2 regions of the Proteocatella sp. QWL-06 genome follow, and region 2 is predicted to be linked to the other one. Evidence: predicted binding sites of a transcription regulator. Region 2 holds the regulator's gene; the other holds the start of a gene.
What was found. The regulator HrcA, encoded in region 2, represses chaperone genes, less so after heat shock. The targets are predictions, from matches to a motif close to TTAGCACTCNNNNNNNNNGAGTGCTAA.
Positions count from the first base shown of each region.

Region 1: the regulator HrcA is predicted to act here: its motif matches at 3,803-3,829, upstream of AC4PGZ_RS03395 (co-chaperone GroES).

Region 1 covers NZ_CM178755.1:704,816-716,518, forward strand. The annotation lists gene AC4PGZ_RS03380 (cytidyltransferase) at 1-1,392, shown strand, start outside; gene AC4PGZ_RS03385 (lactate/malate family dehydrogenase) at 1,404-2,684, shown strand; gene AC4PGZ_RS03390 (flavodoxin family protein) at 2,686-3,741, shown strand; gene AC4PGZ_RS03395 (co-chaperone GroES) at 3,865-4,149, shown strand; gene groL (chaperonin GroEL) at 4,170-5,792, shown strand; gene glyA (serine hydroxymethyltransferase) at 5,988-7,217, shown strand; gene trkA (Trk system potassium transporter TrkA) at 7,387-8,748, shown strand; gene AC4PGZ_RS03415 (TrkH family potassium uptake protein) at 8,770-10,227, shown strand; gene AC4PGZ_RS03420 (sigma-54 interaction domain-containing protein) at 10,298-11,689, opposite strand.
Region 2 covers NZ_CM178755.1:957,213-968,915, forward strand. The annotation lists gene AC4PGZ_RS04615 (RluA family pseudouridine synthase) at 1-854, shown strand, start outside; gene pyrR (bifunctional pyr operon transcriptional regulator/uracil phosphoribosyltransferase PyrR) at 874-1,398, shown strand; tRNA gene AC4PGZ_RS04625 (tRNA-Val) at 1,504-1,579, shown strand; tRNA gene AC4PGZ_RS04630 (tRNA-Tyr) at 1,596-1,680, shown strand; tRNA gene AC4PGZ_RS04635 (tRNA-Gly) at 1,713-1,786, shown strand; tRNA gene AC4PGZ_RS04640 (tRNA-Gly) at 1,807-1,880, shown strand; gene hrcA (heat-inducible transcriptional repressor HrcA) at 2,044-3,102, shown strand; gene grpE (nucleotide exchange factor GrpE) at 3,116-3,730, shown strand; gene dnaK (molecular chaperone DnaK) at 3,815-5,644, shown strand; gene dnaJ (molecular chaperone DnaJ) at 5,707-6,933, shown strand; gene AC4PGZ_RS04665 (NAD(P)/FAD-dependent oxidoreductase) at 7,077-8,237, shown strand; gene AC4PGZ_RS04670 (class I SAM-dependent methyltransferase) at 8,250-9,119, shown strand; gene AC4PGZ_RS04675 (RluA family pseudouridine synthase) at 9,120-9,803, shown strand; gene pap (polyphosphate:AMP phosphotransferase) at 9,889-11,391, shown strand; gene AC4PGZ_RS04685 (FUSC family protein) at 11,395-11,703, shown strand, end outside.

The DNA.
Region 1 (11,703 bases), 250 kb from region 2:
TCAGGATATGAAAACCTCAGGGCAGTAGTCATCAGGGACGAGAAAAATGATGACATACTCGGCTTCACGACGAGCAGCTGGCTGAGGAGCACCCAGTATTACTCTGAGTTCAGAGACAAGAAGATAAGTGACTATATAAGGCAGAATTCGCTCGGAAGAATATCATATATAAACGGCATGTGCGTAAACGAGAGCTCATCCATCAACAACATATACCAGATACTCCTGACTGAAACCCTTGCTATTGCGCTTGAAAAAGACTACACCTACTGCATATTCAAAAACTTCATACCGGTTAATCAGCAGGAATGTCGCAAAATATTCGAGCTTCAGGGATTTGAATATATAGAAGGCGCGGATATTCAAAATACGGTGCAGTGTGTAAACATGGCAAAGCCTATTGTACTCAATCTGGATCTCAGGAGCATGCTCAAGGAGCCTTTCAGGAGCAATTCCAGGATAAAGAAGGAAATATACAGGACGAGAGAAAATCTCCAGAGAGCGCTCGCAAGGCTCTACAGAGGAGAGCTCGTGCTGTCATTTGACAGGAGCGTCACCTATGGAAAGCTCATAAAAAAAGTCTGCGATATAAACGAGGTAGGCTATGACATAAAAGTCCCAAGGCAGCTTGGAAAAAACATGTGCGTTCCTTACGGAGCGACTCTCAACGGAGCCCTCGTTCCAAACACCGTTACAAAATCGCTCCATACGGAAAAGACATTCACGCCTTCTCTTATGGACTTCGATTTCAGGGAATTCCCAAACTATATGGACATAAGAAACCAGATCAAGGTCCTGTCCTCATTCAGAAAGCCGGTCATACTGATTGATGATATCCTCCATAAGGGTCACAGGATAAAAGCGCTCGATCCTCTTTTTCGGGAGGCTGACATAGAGATAAAGCAGATCGTAGTGGCGATACTTTCGGGACAGGGAAAGGAGCTTATGGACATACAGGAAAGAGACGTGGAATACATCTATTTCCTTCCAAACCTCAAGAACTGGTTCAACGAGAACTCGCTGTATCCATTCATGGGAGGAGATTATGTATACAGAGAAGGAAGCTCTGACGAATATATACTTCCTTCGATAAACTTCATACTTCCATATGCATCCCCGGGATTCGTAAGAAATACCGACCCGGAGAACATATATACGCTTTCGGAAACCTGCATAAAAAATGCGATAAGGATATTTGAAACAATAGAATCAGAGTATCAGCATATAAACGAGAGCAGCTTCAATCTCAAAAAGATAGGAGAGGTATTCCAGAAGCCAAGAAAGCCAGACCAGGGAAAATGCATTGACTATGACCTTGATCTCAAACCGTCAGAATACCTGAGGAATGATCTCGAAAAACTGAAAAGACTTAAAAATATTATTTACAGATAATGGAGGTTAACATGTATTACTACACAAAAGAAGGAAATTATGCATTCAGCTTTGACAGGGAAGTCAGATTTGAAGAGGCAGATGAGGCTGAAATAAAAGAGGGGCTTGAAAAAGACAGCTCTAAAAAGCTTTATTATCTTCACAGGACTGATGCAGGAAAAAGAGTCAGCTATGCAATAACCGATCCGGAAATGATATTTGAAGATGGGGATGACATCGAGATAATAAGAAAAAAAGAAGGCATGTCAGAGCGGGCAGCTGAGCTTCCGCAGTGGATAAGAGATATGATATCACAGGGAAGAGTGCAGTACCTCAACATAGCTCATCCGCTCAGAAAGCTTTTTCTTGAAAAACCTCTGGACAGAAAATGGAGAGTAAATATAGCCGGGCTTGGAGACGTAGGCTCAAACCTGCTTATCGGTCTCAAGCTGCTTGGAGGAGATGTCATATCCGAGATAGGGATATTCTCAAACCGTGAGAACGTGGTAAAGCGATATGAGATGGAGATGAACCAGATATGCTCAATCGAAGAGGACAGCCTTCTGAGCAGAGGATATCCAGTAGTGAAGTCAGTAAAAAGAGAAAATCTGATGGACTGCGACATGTTCATATTCTGCGCATCGGCAAAGGTTCCTGCAGTCGGTGAGGAGGTAAGGGATGTCAGGATGATACAGTATGAGTCGAATCGCGAGATAATATCAAGATATGCGAAGATGGCCAGAGAGAAAAGCTTCAAAGGCGTGTTTGCGGTCGTTTCAGATCCGGTAGACCTTCTGTGCAAGGCGGTATATGACATCAGCAACAAAAACGACATGGACGCCTTCGATTACAGCGGACTTCTGCCGGAGCAGATCGAGGGATTCGGGCTTGGCGTCATGTATGCCAGGGCAAAATATTTCGCAGGCATGGAAAAAAACATCCAGTACTTCAGCGAAGAAGGAAGGGCATTCGGTCCTCACGGAAACGGGCTGGTAATAGCAGACAGCATCGTTAACTACAACAGAGAAAAATCAGAGCTGCTCACAGAAAAGACTGTAAAATGCAATCTTATGGTAAGGGAGCTTGGATTCAAGCCATATATAGCACCTGCGCTCTCATCAGGAGCCATAGCAATACTTTCGAGGATCCGCGGCAAGTATCATTACAGCTGCGTGTTCATAGACAATGCGTTTTTTGGAATCAAGAACAGATACACGCAAAACGGACTTGAGATAGAAAGAAATGTCCTGAGCGACGAGCTTTTTGAAAAGATAAAGGAAACACACACAAGCCTGAAGAATATGGGAAGATGATATGGAAGAAACAATCTATCTATGCACTCTGGGAAACCCTTCACAGTTTCTGGAAAAGATGACAGACGAATTCACGAGTGAGTTTGACAAAGTCATAAGAACGGATTTTTCGCAGGCAGGGGACCTGAAAGGAAAGAAATTTCTTTTTGCAGTGCAGCTCGAAGAACTTGGAATAAACCTCGACACAGAGAAGGTGCTCCACCGCATATACAAAAGCGCAGCCGGGAATCAGCTCTCAGATACATCAGGAGCTGTTCTGATACATTCAAAAGAAGAGATTTATACCAAAACCGCGGCAAGCATGCTTGTTTTCAGGCTGAATTCAATGGGAATGAGCTTTCCGGGAAGACCCATGGTCGAAGCCCCGCATGGCCTCAGAAACTACATCAGTTCAGTAAAGCGAAGCGGATGCACTCTTGAAGAAAGCTGCCTGAGTGAAACTGCAGACCTTGCGCGCCGCCTGAGATCCTTTGAGGTATCAGGCGGATGCATATCAGAACCAAGAATACTTGCGGTGCATGCCAGCGAAGAAGGTTCAAATACGCTCTATCTCTGGAATATGGTAAAGCAGCACCTTCCAGAATCAGCAGACATAAGAGAGATATACATCCCAAACGGAGAGGTAAAGGACTGCGAAGGCTGCAGCTACACCATATGCAAGCATTTTGCCAAGCAGAAGAGCTGCTACTATGGCGGAATAATGGTCGAGGAGGTTTACCCGGAGATAATACAGGCAGATATACTTGTCATGCTGTGTCCAAACTACAACGACGCTCTCGGAGCAAACCTTGCAGCGATGGTAAACCGGCTTACGGCGATATTCAGGCATATGAAATTCTATGACAAAAAGCTCTACGCAGTAATAGTTTCAGGCAGCTCAGGAACAGAAGCCATAGCTACACAGCTAATCAGGGCGCTCAATATGAACAAGACATTTCAGCTTCCCCCGGATTTCACAGTTTCAGCGATAGCAAATGACAGAGGCAGCATATTCGAAGTAGAGGACATTGAGTCAAGGGCAAAGGATTTCGCAGAGAGGATATGCGGCAAAAAATAAAAAAATTGTAAAAAAGGTATTGAAAAAAAATCAAAAAAGTTTTAATATATATGTATACCTGTTAGCACTCTTTGTGATAGAGTGCTAACAGAGACTATTTCATTGGTAATTTAGGAGGAAAATATGAAAATCAAACCTTTAGCAGACAGAGTTGTAATTAAAATGGTAGAAGCTGAAGAAAAAACAAAGAGCGGCATCATTCTTACAGGTAGTGCAAAAGAGCAACCTCAGATGGCTGAAGTAATCGAAGTTGGACCAGGTGGAATGGTGGATGGCAAAGAGATCAAGATGGAAGTAAAAGCCGGAGACAGAGTTATCTTCTCAAAATATGCCGGAACAGAGGTAAAGCTGGATGGAGAAGAATATATAATAGTAAGACAAAATGACATTTTAGGAATAGTAGAATAAATAATTGGAGGAATCGTATCATGGCAAAAGAAATCAAATACTCAGAAGACGCAAGAAAATCACTGGAAATCGGTGTCAACAAGCTTGCTGACACAGTAAAGGTAACACTTGGACCAAAAGGAAGAAACGTAATACTCGATAAAAAATTCGGAACACCGCTGATAACAAACGACGGAGTTACAATAGCCAAGGAAATCGAGCTTGAAGATGCATTCGAGAATATGGGAGCTCAGATAGTAAAGGAAGTAGCTACAAAGACAAACGACGTAGCCGGAGACGGAACTACTACAGCTACAGTGCTTGCACAGGCAATAATCAGAGAAGGCCTCAGAAACGTAGCAGCAGGCTCAAATCCTGTACTTCTGAGAAAAGGTATCAACAAGGCAGTAGAGGCAGCTGTAAGAGCCCTTAAAGACGATTCAAGGACAATCGAGAGCAAGGACTCCATATCACAGGTAGCAGCAATCTCAGCTGGAGATGAAGAAGTAGGAAAGCTCATCGCCGATGCCATGGAAAAAGTCGGCAAGGACGGAGTAATCACTATAGAAGAATCAAAATCAATGAACACTACGCTTGAGGTAGTAGAAGGAATGCAGTTTGACAGAGGATACCTTTCATCATACATGGCAACAGACATGGAAAAAATGGAAGCAAACCTTCAGGAGCCGCTGATCCTTATCACAGACAAGAAGATAAACAACATACAGGAAATACTTCCAGTGCTAGAGCAGATCGTTCAGCAGGGAAGAAAGCTTCTCATAATAGCAGAAGACGTAGAGAGTGAAGCTCTTGCAACGCTTGTAGTCAACAAGCTCAGAGGAACATTTGAGGTAGTTGCGGTTAAGGCACCTGGATTCGGAGACAGAAGAAAGGCAATGCTCGAGGACATCGCAGTTCTTACTGGCGGACAGGTAATATCAGAAGAAGTAGGGCTTGATCTCAAGGAAGCAGAGCTTTCAATGCTGGGAAGAGCATCAAGCATCAAAATAACAAAAGAGAACACAGTGATCGTAAATGGAGCAGGAGACAAAAAAGCCATCGAAGACAGAGTGTCTCTCATCAAGAGACAGATGGAAGAGACTACTTCAGACTTTGACAGAGAAAAGCTTCAGGAGAGACTTGCAAAGCTTTCGGGCGGAGTAGCAGTAATCGAAGTCGGAGCAGCTACAGAGACAGAACTCAAGGAAAGAAAGCTCAGAATGGAAGACGCGCTCAATGCCACAAGAGCAGCAGTTGAAGAAGGTATAGTTTCAGGAGGAGGCTCAGCCCTTGTAAACATACTTGCAGACGTTGAAAAAGTAGTAGATGAGCTTGCCGGAGAAGAAAAAATTGGAGCAAGAATAATCGTAAAAGCACTTCAGGAGCCTCTTAAGCAGATCGCGATAAATGCAGGACTTGAAGGCGCAGTAATCGTAGAAAACGTTAAGAAGGCAGGAAAAGGAATGGGATTCGATGCCCTTAACGAGAAATATGTAAACATGATCGAAGCTGGAATAATCGACCCTACAAAGGTTACAAGATCAGCACTTCAAAATGCCGCATCAGTTGCAGGAACATTCCTTACAACAGAAGCCGCAGTAGTAGACATTAAATCAAACGAGCCAATGATGCCAATGGGCGGCGGAATGGGCGGAATGATGTAATTCAATGTCAAACGTCGAATAAATAATAATAATATAAAGAAGTCTTTTGAAAGCACAATCTGCTTTCATCAGGCTTCTTTTTTTAACATGTTTTGTCCTCAATTAGTTTCAAGAATCCTTGAAAAAATCTAATTATTCTGTTAAGATGGACTTAGCAGTTATGTTATCAATTTCATCTTAAACAGGAGGGTGTATATGAATTTTGAAAATTTAATTAAACAGGACCCGCAAGTAAATGAAATACTCGAAAGAGAGCTTCTCAGGCAGCAGAGAAATATAGAGCTGATCGCTTCGGAAAACATAGTATCAAAAGCGGTTATGGAAGCTATGGGAAGCTATTTTACAAACAAGTATGCAGAAGGATATCCGGGAAAGAGATATTACGGAGGCTGCGTGCACATAGATGAAGTAGAAAATCTTGCCATCGAAAGACTTAAAGAGCTTTTTGGAGCAGAATATGCAAACGTTCAGCCACACTCAGGCTCACAGGCAAATATGGGAGTTTACTTCGCACTGCTTGAGTACGGAGACAAGGTGCTTGGAATGGACCTTTCACAGGGCGGCCACCTTACACATGGATCACCAGTAAATATCTCAGGAAAATATTTCAACTTCATAGCATATGGAGTGGATAAGGAAACTGAGCAGATAGATTATGAAAAACTAAGAGAAATAGCACTTGCAGAAAAGCCAAAGATGATAGTTGCAGGCGCGAGCGCATATTCAAGAGAGATCGATTTCAAGCGTATCGGTGAGATAGCAAAAGAAATCGGCGCGCTGTTCATGGTAGACATGGCTCACATAGCAGGGCTTGTAGCAGCTGGACTCCATCAGAACCCAGTGCCATATGCAGACGTAGTAACTACTACGACTCACAAGACTCTCAGAGGACCAAGAGGAGGAGCTATTCTCTGCAAGGCTGAGTATGGACCTATGATAGACAAGGCGATTTTCCCTGGAATACAGGGTGGACCGCTTGAGCATATAATAGCCGCAAAGGCAGTGAGTTTTTATGAGGCGCTTCAGCCTGAATTCAAGGAGTACCAGGCTCAGGTAGTAAAAAACTGTAAAAAACTTGCAGATGAGCTCATGGCAAGGGGCTTCAAGCTCGTAGCAGGCGGAACGGACAACCACCTTTTAATGATAAATCTAATAAACAGAGATATGACTGGAAAAGAAGCAGAGACTCTCCTTGACGAGGCTCACATTACAGTCAACAAGAACTCCATCCCGTTCGATCCACAGAACTTCTTCAAGACAAGTGGAGTAAGGATAGGTACTGCTGCAGTAACTACAAGAGGGATGAAGGAAGAAGACATGATTACCATAGCAGAGGTAATAGACCTTGTGCTCACTCACAGAAAGATAGAAGAAGCTGCAAAAATCGTTGTGGAGCTTACAGACAAGTATCCAATATACAGCTAAAAAAAATCAATTTATAAATAAAAAATCAAAATAAAATTAATTTTTTGAGAAACACCTCTACGGGGGTGTTTTTCTTTACAATTAATCATAATTGTGTGATATAATATTGAGCTGTAATGGATTAAAGAGTATAATCAAAATCATGAGAATGATTTGAAAGGAAATGGAAATGAGAATAGTAATCGTTGGAGACGGAAAAGTAGGATATGCTCTTACAGAACAGCTTTCAAGAGAAGGACACGATGTATTTGTAATAGACAGCAATCCAAAGGTTTTACAAAATTCAATGGAGACTCTGGATGTAATGGTACTTGAGGGAAACGGAGTAAGTCTTAATGTTCAGATAGAGGCAGGTGTTCCCGAAAGCGACATTCTTATAGCAGCTACATCTGCGGACGAAACCAATCTGCTGTGCTGCATTATAGCCAAAAAGCTTGGATGCAAATATACCATAGCCAGAGTGAGAAATCCTGAATATGCAGAGCATACGGAGTTTCTCAAGAACGATCTCGGACTTTCCATGACCATAAATCCTGAGAGAAGAGCTGCCAGAGAAATGTTCAGGCTGCTTCAGTTTCCGGATTTTCTAAAGAGAGACTCATTTGTCAGAGGAAGAATTGAGCTTGTAGAGCTCAAGGTAAAGGATAAAAGTCCGATGCTTGGGATGAAGCTAAGCGATCTTTATGCAACTGCAAAGGTAAAAGTTCTTGTATGTGCAGTCGAGAGAAACGGAGAGATACACATACCGACAGGAAGCTTCGTGCTCGAAAAGGACGACAAGATAACCGTAGCGGCTCAGACTATAGACCTGGTAACGCTGATAAAGAATCTCAAGATAAGAAATTATAAGATAAATGAAGTAATAATAATAGGCGGAAGCAATATAGCGGTATATCTCTCTGAGCTGCTCATAGAGAGCGACGTAGAGGTAAAGATAATAGAGAAGGATTACAACAGATGCCTCCTGCTGGCAGACCTTGTTCCTGAGGCTCTCATAATACACGGGGATGGCTCGGTAAAGGAAACACTTTCCTCAGAGGGACTGCAGAAGACGGATGCGCTTATAACGCTTACAAACATAGATGAAGAAAACATAATCCTGTCGATGTATGCAAATCACCTCGGGGTGCCAAAGACCATAACGAAGGTAAACCGAATAGAATACAGTGAGATATTCCAGGAAAAAGGCGTGGATTCGATGGTTAGTCCAAAGCTTCTTACGGCTAGCGAGATAGTGAGATATGTACGATCTATAGACAACAACACAGACAATGCAGTCCTCAATCTTTACAGGATCGCAAACGGCAAGGCAGAAGCACTTGAATTCCAGGTGGACAGCACAATCAGAAACATAAATGTGCCTCTCAGCCAGATAAAGCTCAGAAAAGGAATACTCTTCGTGTCCTTCTCGAGAAAAGGGAAAATGATAATACCAAACGGAAATGATGTCATGAAAGAAGGAGACCTTGTAGTCATAGTCACTTCGGGATCTCATATGATACAGCACCTCAATGACATATTCCTTGACTGATATTGAAAAAAGGAAATCAAAATGAACATTAAAATGATAACATACCTGATAGCCTGGATTCTTAAGATAGAAGCAGTGTTCATGGTACCGGCGCTTCTTATAGCAATGGCGATCAAAGAGAGCGAATCCTTTACAGGATTTCTTGCAGCAATCATAATATCTTTCATAGTCAGCTCAATCATATCATTTCACAGGCCGGAAAAATTCAACTTCTATGCAAGGGAAGGATTTGTTACAGTAGCGCTTTCGTGGATACTTATGTCCTTCTTTGGAGCGCTGCCTTTTTATATAAGCGGACAGATACCGAGTTTCGTAGACAGCTTCTTTGAGACGGTATCAGGGTTTACTACTACGGGATCGAGCATACTCACAGACGTAGAGGCTCTTGACATGAGTCTTCTTTACTGGCGAAGCTTCACTCACTGGCTTGGAGGAATGGGAGTGCTTGTATTTCTGCTTGCCATAATACCTCTTACAAAAGGAAAGGGACATTCCCTGCATCTTCTCAGAGCAGAAAGCCCGGGGCCAGTCGTGGACAAGCTCGTTCCAAAGCTTCAGAAGAGTGCAAAGCTGCTCTATGGAATATATGTGGTGCTTACATTCATTCAGATCATGATGCTGATAGCGGGGGGGATGCCGGTTTTTGACAGCGTAGTCAACTCCTTCGCAACAGCCGGCACAGGCGGATTTGCGATAAAGAATGCAAGCATAGCCGCATATGACAGCTACTATCTCCAGAGCGTGATTACCGTATTCATGGTGCTTTTTGGAATAAATTTCAACGTTTTTTACCTTATACTCGCAGGTGAGATTTCTGCAGCGCTCAGAAATGAAGAGCTCAAGGTATACCTGGGGATACTTTTTACTGCAATAACGCTTATAGCAATCAATACCAGAGGTCTGTACAGTGGATGGTTCGATGCATTTCACCATGCAGCATTCCAGAGCGCTTCGATAATGACTACAACAGGATTTGCAACTACAAATTTTGATCTCTGGCCGCAGTTTTCCAGATATACGCTTGTGATGCTTATGTTCATTGGAGCCTGTGCCGGATCTACGGGCGGAGGGATCAAGATATCAAGAATAATAATACTCTTTAAATCTCTCAAGATAGAAATAGAAAAGATGATGCATCCAAATTCTGTCAAGGTCGTAAAGCTCAACAAAAAAACTATAACAGAGCCTACGATAAGAGGCGTGAATGTATTTATGGTAGCTTATACTGCGATACTTGCATTCTCCGTACTCTTCATAAGCCTGGATAACTTCAGCTTTGAAACGACCGTGACAGCAGTGATTTCTTGCATGAACAACATTGGCCCCGGACTCGACATGGTAGGACCGGTAGGTAACTTCTCTGAGTTTTCGGACATGAGCAAGCTCGTGCTCTGCATGGACATGCTTCTTGGAAGGCTCGAGATATTCCCGATGATAATGCTTTTTGCGCCGAGCACGTGGAAGCAGTCCGTAAGATAAATAAAAACAGAGCAATCAAGCGTGAAGCCTGAGAGCTCTGTTTTTCTATGAACGGATTCATAAATATTTATTATCTTATATCATATTTCTTCAGCTTGTGCTGTAGAGTCTGACGCTTTATCTTAAGAAGATCGGCGGTTCTTGAAATGTTTCTGCCGCTTTCTATATAGAGGCTGTGTATGACATTTTTTTCTACAGATTCCACGAGATTTACAAGTCCAACATCCCTGACGTCCTGATTGAAGTCTGCATTATTTCGCCTGGATTCAGAAACAGAATGTATGTTGATGAAATTCTCGTTTATCACATGCTCATCATCAAGCAGAGAAATAGCGCCCATGATGAGGTTCTCGAGCTCCCGCACATTGCCAGGATAATCGTGAGCGAGGAGCTTTTCCTTTGCCTTGTCTGAGAGTATCCACACATCCTTGCCAAATTTATCGTTGTATTTTTCGATAAATTTCTCGCACATTGGAAGTATGTCATCCTTTCTCTCACGAAGGGGTGGTATGCTGATGGATATTATATTCAGCCTGTAAAAAAGGTCTTTTCTGATCTTGCCGTTACTTATTATGACTTCGGCCGGCTCGTTGCTTGAAGCTATTATCCTTACATCCACAGGAATGTCCCTGGTTCCTCCGACTCTTCGTACATAGCCCTCCTGCAGAACCCTCAGCAGCTTTGCCTGAGTATCGTATGGCATGGAGTTTATCTCGTCAAGCAGAAGCGTGCCTCCGTTTGCCTGCTCAAATAGCCCTTCTCTGTCGACCGCTCCGGTAAATCCTCCCTTTGCAGTACCAAAAAGCAGCCCCTCCAGAAGACTGTCAGGGATTGCAGCACAGTTCTGAGCGATAAAAGGCTTATCCTTTCTTATGCCGTCAAAATGTATGCTCTGCGCAATCAGCTCTTTTCCGGTTCCGGTCTCCCCATATATGAATACAGACGCATCGGTCTTGCTTGCTCTCTTTGCAATCTCCAGAGTCTTTTTGAAGGAAGCGCTTCCTCCTGTTATATTGTGGAACCTGTACTGCCTTATGCGCATGTTCTTGCTCTCTGAAGGCTTGTGGATATCCTTCTGCAGCTCCAGGATAGTGTCCGTCATTTCCTTAATCTGGGTGATATTTTGTGCAATCTCAAGGGCGGCAACCACATTGTCCTCATCTATTATAGGAATGGTGGTGTTTATAGTGGTTATCTCCTTGCCGTATTTGTTGATATATGCCTGATTCTTGTCCTTGATGACGGTACGGTTGTTAAGGCTCTTGAGAAGCGTGCTGTCCTCGACATCCTTGAAAACGTCCTGGAAAGGCTTGTTTATTACCTCCTTGCCGGTTAGCTTTTCAAGATCGGCCATTCTCTCATTGTATATTATGGTCTTGCCATCTCTGTCAATGACATGGACTCCTTCATTTATATATTTTATGAGCTCCATAAAGAGCATCTTGTATTCCTTAAGCTTCATTATAAGGCACCTCC
Region 2 (11,703 bases):
TTGCATCCGAAGTCAGCACGAGCAGCAGGTCTTTTATACAGAAGAACATAAAGGACGGAAATGTAAAGGTAAATGACAAAGTCAGAAAGCCGAGCTATCTGGTTCAGGAGGATGATGTTGTGGTCATGGAGCTTTCGGAGCCTGTTGAGCTTGACATTATAGCTGAGGATATACCTCTTGATATAATTTATGAGGACGAGGATGTCATAGTCATAAACAAGGGAAAGGATATGGTAGTGCATCCTGCTCCCGGAAACTATACAGGGACTCTTGTGAATGCGCTCCTTTTTCACTGCCGGGATAATCTGTCTACCATAAACGGAATCAGAAGACCGGGAATAGTCCATCGAATTGACAAGAACACTACGGGGATACTTGTAGTAGCAAAAAATGACAGAGCGCACAATTCGCTTTCAGCTCAGTTCAAGGATCATAGCATAACAAGGGAGTACAGCATGATAGTGCTTGGAAACCCAAAGGAGGACTCTTATACGGTGGATGCGCCTATAGGAAGAAATCCTAAGGACAGGCTCAAGATGGCGGTTGTCGAGGGTGGAAGGCGCGCAGTAACTCATTTTAAGGTCGAAAAGAGATATAACGGGCACAGCCTTCTGAAGGCTACACTTGAAACCGGAAGGACGCATCAGATAAGAGTACATTCGCTTTACAAGGGGTACCCTCTTCTTGGAGATGATCTCTATTATGGAGGAAGCTTCCGGTTTAAGACTCAGGGGCCGGTGCTTCATGCAGGAAGGCTCGGATTCATTCATCCTTCAAGTGGTGAATATGTAGAATTCAACTCAGAGCTTCCGAAGTATTTTTCTGATATACTGTCAAAACTGACAGAAATATAGCTGGTAAAGGAGATTCATAATGAAGGCATTAATAATGGACGAAAAAGATATATTCAGGGCAGTCACCAGAATCAGCCATGAAATTATCGAAAAGAACAAGGGAACAGAGAATATTGTTGTCGTAGGCGTAAAGACAAGAGGGATAGCGCTCGCTCAGATGATATCAGGAAAGATAAACGAGATTGAAGGCACACAGCTCAGCACGGGTGAGCTTGATGTCACAAACTACAGGGACGACCTTGAACAGAAGAAGATAAACACAGTAAGCGAAGGAAACAATCTTTCTTTCGGAATTGACGACAAGGTGGTAATACTCGTAGACGATGTGCTCTATACAGGCAGAACTGTGAGATCTGCACTGAATGCGCTAATGGAGATAGGAAGGCCAAAATCCATACAGCTTGCAGTTCTGATAGACAGAGGGCACAGAGAGCTTCCTGTAAGAGCTGATTTTGTAGGCAAGAACGTACCTACCTCAAGAGAAGAAAGCGTCAAGGTAAGCCTCAAGCCTTTTGACCCGAAAAACTCAGTCGCTATATTTTAAAAATAGAAATATGAAATTTTTTGTTGACAACTGACGGTTAGTTTGGTATTATAATAAACGTGGTAAGGACATACCTTACTTTAATAATTACTTGATTGTTTGTACGGGATCATAGCTCAGCTGGGAGAGCACCTGCCTTACAAGCAGGGGGTCACAGGTTCGAGCCCTGTTGGTCCCACCAAATTACAATCATGCATGGTGGAGTTCCCGAGTGGCCAAAGGGGGCAGACTGTAAATCTGTTAGCAACGCTTTCAGTGGTTCGAATCCACTCTCCACCACCATAAAATTACTGGCATGAAACAATAATCAACCTGCGGGTGTAGCTCAGTGGTAGAGCCCCGGCCTTCCAAGCCGGTTGCGAGGGTTCGATCCCCTTCACCCGCTCCAGTACATAACCTAACTAACCTGCGGGTGTAGCTCAGTGGTAGAGCCCCGGCCTTCCAAGCCGGTTGCGAGGGTTCGATCCCCTTCACCCGCTCCAGTTGATCAATATCAGGCTTCTTACATACCAAGATATGTTAAGAAGTTTTTTTGTTGCAAAAATTTAAAATATTATTGACACAGCAGGCAAATAGTTATATTATATGTATAGAGTTAGCACTCGTGGTGATAGAGTGCTAACAAAGATAGAGTGAGGTGACAAAATGGCTTCATTAATCAATCTCAGTGACAGAAAAAAAAGAATACTGAAATTCATAATAAAGGAATATATAGACACAGCTGAGCCAGTTGGTTCAAGAACCATATCAAAGAACAAGGACCTTGGAGTCAGCGCCGCAACCATAAGAAACGAGATGTCTGACCTCGAAGAGCTGGGCCTGCTTATGCAGCCGCATACTTCTGCAGGGAGGATTCCTTCGCCTGAGGCATATGAACTTTATGTACAGAACCTTCTGTTTGAGGATCAGTCCTTTGAGAAGAGAGAAAGCAACATGAAGATTCTTGAGGACATGAATTTCTTTGACAATATAACTCAGATAAATTCTCTGATAGAGCAGTCGCTTAACATGCTTACCAAGGTAACTAATTACACTGCATTTGCAGTCTCAAAAAGAAATACAGAGGCGATATATATAAAGCATGTCTCGCTTGTGAAGATAAATGAAAGACAGGTAGTCATAGTTACGGTTCTTGACAATGGAGAGGTAAAAAGCTGTACGGCAAATCTCAGCACAGAGGTTGGGGACGACACGGTAAAGCTCATAGGCTCGATGATAAACGACAACCTTGTAGGAAAGAATGTTGCCGGAGTTGACATTGATCTTCTTGACTTCATAAGAAGGAAGCTGGATGTATATTCGGCGGTATTTGATGATATCGCTATGAACCTCAGCAGCGCCTTCATAACTGAGAATAATGTCGAGCTGGCGCTTGACGGAGCTACAAACATGCTCGACTATCCTGAGTTTCATGATATTGAAAGAGCAAAGTCGTTCATGGATTTTCTCAGCAGCAAGGATGAGGTAAAGCGAATACTGGATAATGAGGGCATAAAGAAAGATGACATAAATATAATTTTAGGAAACGAAGACATGGGATCTGTAGTCAAGGACTGTGCAATTATTACTGCGAATTTCCACTACAAAGGATCTGTGATAGGAAAGATAGGACTGATAGCTCCAAAAAGGATGGACTATGACAAGGCTTACTCGGTCATAAGCTATATTCAGTCAAAGATAAATTCGATAATAAATGACTCGTAGAAAGGGAAGGGAAATGGACAAGAAGGACAAAAACACGGTTGAAGAGGATCTGAGACAGGAAGCAAAGTCTGCCGCTCAGGAAGAAAATGCTGAAAATGTTGCTGAAGAAACTTCGGCACCCTCAGGAAAAGAATCAGACATGGGTGAAAAAATACTGAATTTTGCAAAGTCAAAAGCAAAGAAGGATAAATCATCGGCTGAGCTTGAAGAGGCGAAAAAGCAGATTGAGGAGCTCAAGGCTACGGCTCAGAGGACTCAGGCGGATTTCATGAACTTCAAGAGAAGGACTGAAAAAGAGAAAGAAGACATATCGGCTTTTGCAAACGAAAAGATAATCGTTGAGCTGCTGGCGATAATGGACAATTTCGACAGAGCGCTTTCAAGCTCTGAGGACAGAGAATCATCCGTATACAAGGGCGTTGAGATGATAAAGAAGCAGGTAGAGGATGTACTTGCAAGAAACTGCGTAGAGGAAATACCTACAGACGGCACATTCGATCCGAATATGCACCACGCTGTAATGCAGGATGAAGGAGAAACTCCGGATCAGATACTAGAGGTATTCCAGAAGGGATACAAGCTCAAGGAAAAGGTCATAAGACCTGCAATGGTAAAGGTATCGAGATAAATCGCTAAATATTTCTGTAGAGATATGGAAATTTGAATAAAACAAATTTTATTTAATGAATAAAAAATTCAGGAGGAACAAAAAATGGGAAAAGTAATAGGAATTGACCTTGGAACAACCAACTCATGTGTTGCTGTATTAGAAGGTGGAGAGCCAGTCGTAATATCAAATAGAGAAGGATTCAGGACTACACCTTCGGTAGTTGCGTTTTCAAAGGATGGCGAGAGAATAGTAGGAGAGCCGGCAAAGAGACAGTCAGTTACAAACCCTGACAGGACAATAAGCTCTATAAAAAGAGAGATGGGAACTGATCACCATGTTGAGATAGACGGAAAAAAATACACTCCTCAGGATATTTCTGCAATAATCCTTCAGAAGCTTAAGGCTGACGCTGAGAGCTATCTTGGAGAGAAGGTTACAGATGCAGTTATAACTGTACCGGCATACTTCACTGATGCTCAGAGACAGGCAACAAAGGACGCCGGAAGAATCGCAGGACTTGACGTTAAGAGAATAATAAACGAGCCTACGGCTGCTTCTATAGCATATGGATTCGACAAAGATGGCAAAGAAGAAAAAATACTTGTTTTTGACCTTGGTGGCGGTACATTTGACGTATCTATCCTCGAGCTTGGAGACGGAGCATTCGAAGTACTTTCAACAAGCGGAAACAACAGACTTGGCGGAGACGACTTCGACGATATACTTGTAGATTATATGGCTTCTGAATTCAAAAAGCAGGAGGGTGTTGACCTTAAGGCTGACAAGATGAGCCTTCAGAGACTTAAAGATGCTGCTGAAAAAGCTAAAAAAGAGCTTTCTTCAACACTTTCAACAAATATCAACCTTCCGTTCATCACTGCTACTGCTGAAGGTCCAAAACACCTTAACATGGATCTCACAAGAGCAAAATTTGATGAGCTTACAAGAAGACTTGTTGATGCTACAATGGAGCCGACTAAAAAGGCTCTTGCAGATGCAAAGCTTTCAACAAGCGAAATAGATAAGGTAATCCTTGTTGGTGGATCAACAAGAATACCTGCAGTACAGGAAGCTGTAAAGAACTTCACAGGAAAAGATCCGCACAAGGGAATCAACCCTGATGAGTGTGTTGCTCTGGGAGCAGCTATCCAGGCCGGAGTTCTGACTGGTGAAGTAAAAGATCTTCTGCTTCTTGATGTTACGCCACTTTCACTTGGAATCGAGACACTTGGTGGAGTATCTACACCGATAATCAACAGAAATACTACAATACCAACCAAGAAATCTCAGGTATTCTCTACGGCAGCTGACAACCAGACAGCGGTTGACATCCATGTACTTCAGGGAGAAAGATCAATGGCAGCTGACAACGTGACTCTTGGAAGATTCCAGCTTACAAACATTCCAGCGGCGCCAAGAGGAATTCCACAGATCGAAGTTACGTTTGATATAGATGCCAACGGTATAGTTCACGTTATGGCAAAAGACCTTGGAACAGGCAAGGAGCAGTCAATAACTATCACTTCATCTACAAATCTTTCTGAAGAGGAAATAAACAAGAAGGTCAAGGAAGCTGAGCTTCATGCTGAAGAAGACAGAAAGAAGAAAGACAGAATGGAAGCTCTTAACCAGGCAGAATCAACAATCTATCAGACAGAGAAGACTCTCGAAGAGGTTGGAGACAAAGCTTCACAGGAAGAAAAGGATGCTGTGAATTCAGCAGTAAGCGATCTTAAAGCTGTAATCGCTAACGAAAACGCGTCTGGTGATGAAATAAGAAAAGCAATTGATGAAGTAATGAATAAATTCCATGTTATTTCTCAGAAAATGTATGAGCAGGCTCAGGCAGCTCAGGGAGCAGAAGGCGCAGAGCCTGGGGCAGAAGAGCCTAAGCAGGATAATGTGGTTGATGCGGAGATTGTGGAAGAATAATAAGAATATGACGGCAGGCTTGCGGATATCTCCGCAGGCTTTTGCCTTGAAGAGGTGATACGGTGGCAAAAAAAGATTATTACGAAGTTCTCGGTGTTTCAAAAGATGCAGATGAGAAAGAGATAAAGAAGGCTTTCAGGAAAAAAGCTATGGAATTCCATCCGGACCGAAATCCTGATAACAAAGAGGCAGAAGCGAAATTCAAGGAAGTAAATGAAGCATATGAGCACATTTCCGATCCTCAGAAGAGAGCAGCCTATGACAGGTTTGGGCATGCAGCATTTGAACAGGGCGGACCTGGAGCAGGAGCAGGCGGCTTTGGGGGAGGATTTGGAGGCTTCGGAGGTTTCGAGGATATCTTTGAAGGTATATTTGGAGGTGGATTCGGCGCCACGGGGAGCAGACAGAGAAGGAATGGACCTCAAAAGGGAGAAGATATACGCTACAGGATGAATATCACTTTTGAAGAGGCAGCATTTGGCGTAGAAAAAGAAATAAACATTACAAGAGAAGAGGAATGCTCTGAGTGTCATGGATCAGGTGCAAAGCAGGGTACATCTGCAAAGACATGTCCTGTATGCCACGGAAGCGGACAGGTTCAAAAACAGGTGAGAACTCCGTTTGGTACTATGATGAGCTCCAGTGTGTGCGGAAACTGTAACGGAACTGGTGAAGTCATCGATGAAAAGTGTACAAAGTGCAGAGGAAGAAAGACTGAAACCGTAAAGGTCAAGAAAGCTGTCAAGATACCGGCCGGCATAGACGACGGATCTACTCTGAGAATAGCAGGCGAAGGTCAGCCGGGAAGCAAGGGAGGCCCTCGAGGAGATGTATACCTTACTATAAACGTTCTTCCCCACAAGCTTTTTGAAAGAGATGGAAACAACGTATGGCTGGAGATACCGATTTCATTTACTCAGGCAGCGCTGGGAGCTGAGATTGAAGTGCCTACGCTTGATGGAAAGGTGAAGTACAAGGTTTCAGAAGGAACTCAGACCGGAACGATATTCAGGATAAAGAATAAGGGTATCCCTTATATAAGCAATCCTGACAAACGTGGAGACCAGATGGTAAGAGTTACAGTCGAGACTCCTAAAAACCTTACTCAGAGACAGAGGCAGATACTTGAAGAATTTGCGGAAGCTATCGGTGAGAAAAAGAGCCCGGAGGCAGCAGACGGCAAATCTGAAAAAAAGCCTGAAGTAAAAACCGAGAGCAAGAAAGAGGAGAATTCGGGAAAAAAGGAAAAATCTTTCTTTAAGAAGATGAAGGACTCTCTGAAAGACTGAAGGACACTCGTTGCTGATTTTTAGCAGTTTATCATGAGGATGAGAATATATTTTTATTCACATCCTCTTTTTTTTATTGCCTAACTTCTCTTGATGAGTGGCTGTCATTGTGTTATCATTTAAAATAAAAAGGAGGGCCAGATATGAAGATTTTGATATTAGGAAGCAGCGCAGGTGCAATCTCATGTGCGGATACTTTAAGAAAGAATGATTCAGATATTCAGATTACTGTGGCAGGAAAGGAAGAGATACTGCCATATTACAGGCCTCAGCTTTCACATATGCTGGGTGAAGGCAAAATCGACAGCCGTTTTTATCTAAAGCCAGAAAATTATTATAAAGACAATAACATTGAGCTCCTTCAGGGAAAAGAGGCTGTCAGGATAGACAGGGATGCAAAAAAGGTTGAATTCAGCTCAGGAGAAAGCATAGATTATGATAAACTCGTAATTGCGGTAGGCAGCAGGAATTTCGTGCCGCCGGTTGAAGGCTCAGATATTACTGGGGTATTCAATCTCAAGTTTTATGAGGACATGGAAAAAATAAACGGCTATATGGCAGACAAAAGCACGGTTACCATAATCGGAGGAGGGCTTCTTGGAATAGAGGCTGCGTGGACTCTTAAAAAAACCGGAAAAAATGTAAATGTGCTTGAATTCGGAGACAGGCTCATGGCCAGACAGCTCAGCGAAAAAGCGAGCCAGATAGTACAGGATGAACTGAGCAGCGAAGGAATAAATGTGTTTACGCAAAAAAGCACAAAGTGTATAATAGGTAATGAAAAAGTAGAGAAGATAATACTTGAGTCGGGAGAAGAGATTCCTACGGACATGCTGATGTTTTCTGTGGGAGTGAGACCTGAGACAGGGCTTGCGACAGGCGCAGGCATTGAAACCGACAGAGGAATAGTTGTTAATGAAAACATGAGGACCTCTGATGAAGACATATATGCCGTAGGTGACTGTGCACAGGTAAACGGAATCTGTCTTGGAATATGGCCTCTGGCTATGCAGACTGGAAAGATTGCGGCGCTTGACATACTCGGAAAAGAAGCCAGATTCAGCATGAATCCGCCTGCTGTAATCCTCAAAGCCCTGAATACGGGAGTTTATTCTGCAGGCGACATATATGACAGAGATGATCATATAGAAGAGCAGGATGGCAGCAACTACAGATTCTTTACCTTCAAAGATAACATACTGACAGGAGCGAATCTGATTGGAGATACAAAGCTCTCATCAAAGATTTTTTCAATGCTTACAAACAAGACAACCAGAGAGCAGTTTCTGGAAATTATCAAATAAGGAAGGCAATTAATGTTAATAATAGCAAACAACTGGAAAGACTATAAGATACTTGATGCGGGAGAGGGCGAAAAGCTCGAAGTCTGGAAGGACGTAGTCCTTCGAAGACCGGATCCTCAGATAATCTGGAAAACAGACAAGAACCAGAAAATATGGAAGGAGGTCCATGCTCACTATCACAGAAGCACTCAGGGCGGAGGACAGTGGGAGAACAAAAAGAAATATCCTGAAAAATGGATAGTTAAATACAAGGACCTCTCGTTCTATATAAAACCCACAGGCTTCAAGCATACCGGACTGTTTCCTGAGCAGGCTGCAAACTGGGACTGGATGACTGAAAAAATAAGCAGTGCCGGCCGTCCGGTTAAGGTGCTTAACCTCTTTGCCTACACAGGCGGAGCTACATGTGCAGCTTCAAAGGCAGGCGCAGCTGAGGTGTGCCATGTGGACGCATCAAAGGGAATGGTAGCCTGGGCAAAGGAGAATGCCGAAATAAGCGGGCTCAAGGAAAACAGGATAAGATTTCTTGTTGATGATGTTTTCAAGTTTGTTGAAAAGGAAATCCGAAGAGGAAACAGATACGATGCGGTAATAATGGATCCTCCTTCTTATGGCAGAGGACCAAAGGGAGAAATATGGAAGCTCGAAGATGAGCTGCCAAAGCTGCTTGAGCTTACTTCAAAGGTCCTTGTAGATGATCCGCTCTTCGTACTGGTAAATTCATATACAACTGGTTTTTCTCATATATCGCTCAGCAACATGATGAAAATCGTATTTAAAAAATTTGATGCTTCATTTTCTTCCGGTGAGATAGGACTGCCGATAGGAAATGGCGATTTGATTCTGCCGTGCGGAATATATGCAAGAATGGAGAATAAGTAGATGTTAAATGTAGTATATGAGGATAATCATATAATAGTAGTGGAAAAACCCTTCAACATGCCTACCCAGGAGGACGAGTCAAAGGACAGAGACCTTCTTACGGAAGTAAAGGATTACGTAAAGGTAAAATACGACAAGCCGGGAGAGGTATATATTGGTCTTGTACACAGGCTGGACAGAGTTGCGGGTGGACTTATGGTATTTGCAAGGACCTCAAAGGCGGCATCGAGGCTTTCTGAGCAGATAAGAAACAGAGAGTTTCACAAGGAGTATGTCACCGTTGTCGAAGGCCAGATAAAATCTGAAAAATCTCAGCTTGTTGACTATCTTAAGAAGGATAAGGACACAAACACTGTACAGGTAGTAAATAAAAATGTAAAAGATGCAAAGGAAGCCATACTGAAATATGAGATGATAGAATCCAAGGACAACCTGACACTGATTTCAGTAGATCTTCTTACCGGAAGGCCTCATCAGATAAGAGTACAGTTTTCAAGCAGAAAAAACCCTATTTGGGGAGACGGAAAATACGGATCATCCTACAAGAGCAGAAAGGGCATAGCACTCTGGTCGAGAAAGATAGAATTCATGCATCCGACAAAGAAGACGAAAATGACTTTTATGCTGGAGCCGCCTCTTGTAGAGCCGTGGGATAAATTCAAGGTCAACAGGAAGATGGATTAATTTAACATTGTTTTTTGTGATATTTAAGGTGATTAGAACATTTTTATTAGTTTAATCACCTTTTTTACATAAAGGGGGAGTATTCGTGCTGGAAAAAACAGATCTCAGGCTTTCTGTTACAAAGGAAGAATACGAAGGAAGGATTGAGGGCCTTAGAGACGGCCTGTTCCTTCTTCAGCAGCAGATAAAGAAACTGGGCATACCAGTAATCATAGTATTTGAAGGCTGGGGAGCTTCTGGAAAGGGAAGTACCATTTCTTCGGTGATAAGATCGCTGGATCCGAGGGGATTTGATGTTTACTCTGTATCTCCATGCAATGAGCTTGAAAAAAGGCTACCTCCTCTTTACAGATTCTGGGATAAGATACCTGAATACGGAAACATAGCCATATTTGACAGGAGCTGGTACTTTGACATATCTACAGACCTTATAGATTCGGCAGGTGAATTCAGAGAAAAGCTGGAATCCTATGATGAGATAAACACTTTTGAAAAGCAGCTTTCAGATGACGGGGCGCTGATAATAAAGTTTTTTCTTCATATCGATCAGAAGGAGCAGAAGCAGCGTTTCAAAAAGCTCATGGAGGACAAGTCAACTTCATGGAGGGTGACTGAAAAGGACCGAAAGCACAACAAGGAATATGTCAGGCATTTTGAGGCTTTTGATATAATGATAGACCGTACCAGCACTCCCGTTTCTCCGTGGCATGTTATCCCGGCAACGGACAGGCGTTATCTGAGGATAAAGACACTTGAAATCATAACAGAGAAAATAGAGTCTCACATAAAGCTGAAATCTCAAATGGCTGAAAATAATGTTGCAAATGATATTATAAGCATCCATCCCAGGTTCAGGCTCATCGACGGACAGAGCCTGAATAGCATGGATCTTACAAAAGATTTATCTGAGGACGAGTATCAGGAAAAGCTCGAGAAATATAAAGACAGGATAGAAAAGCTTCAGAACATTCTTTATCAGAAAAAAATACCTGTAATAATGGTTTATGAAGGCTGGGATGCGGCCGGTAAGGGCGGAAGCATAAAAAGGATTGCATCCGCGCTTGATCCGCGCGGATACAGCGTGGCAACCATCGCAGCGCCGAATGAGTGTGAAGACAGCCATCATTATCTCTGGAGATTCTGGAAGAAAATACCAAAGACGGGTCATATCTCGATTTATGACAGGAGCTGGTATGGAAGAGTTTTAGTGGAGAGAGTAGAAGGGTTCTGCAGCAGGTCTGAGTGGATGAGAGCTTATGAGGAGATAAATGAGTTCGAAGCTTCTCTTGATAAATGGGGAGCTGTAATAATAAAGTTCTGGCTTCAGATTGACCGTGATGAACAGCTCAGGCGCTTCAATGAAAGGGAGGACACATTCTCTAAAAAGTACAAGATTACTGATGAAGACTGGAGAAACCGCGATAAATGGGATGAGTACGAACTGGCTGTAAGCGATATGATAAGATATACTTCAACTGATTTTGCGCCATGGAACCTTATAGAGGCAAACAGCAAAAGGCATGCTCGCATAAAGACGATGGAAATATTTATAGATAAGATTGAAGAAAGATTAAAAAAAGAGGATTAGTAAATGCCATACAAAGATGACATAAACAAGCTTCTGCCAAAACCTGGCATGAGGATAATAAAGACTGCGATAGCAACATTTCTGTGCTTCTGCATTGATGCACTGAGAGGAGTGAATCAGCCAATATACTCAGTCATATCTGCCATCATATGTATGCAGAAGGACATTGACAACAGCTGGCTTGTATCTAAAAACCGTATAATAGGTACCTTTGCGGGAGGTATATTCGGAGTGATTACGCTCTATGCAGTAAATATCATACCGTATATGGATATAGACATCCTGAGATTTGCACTTATATCTGCAATGATA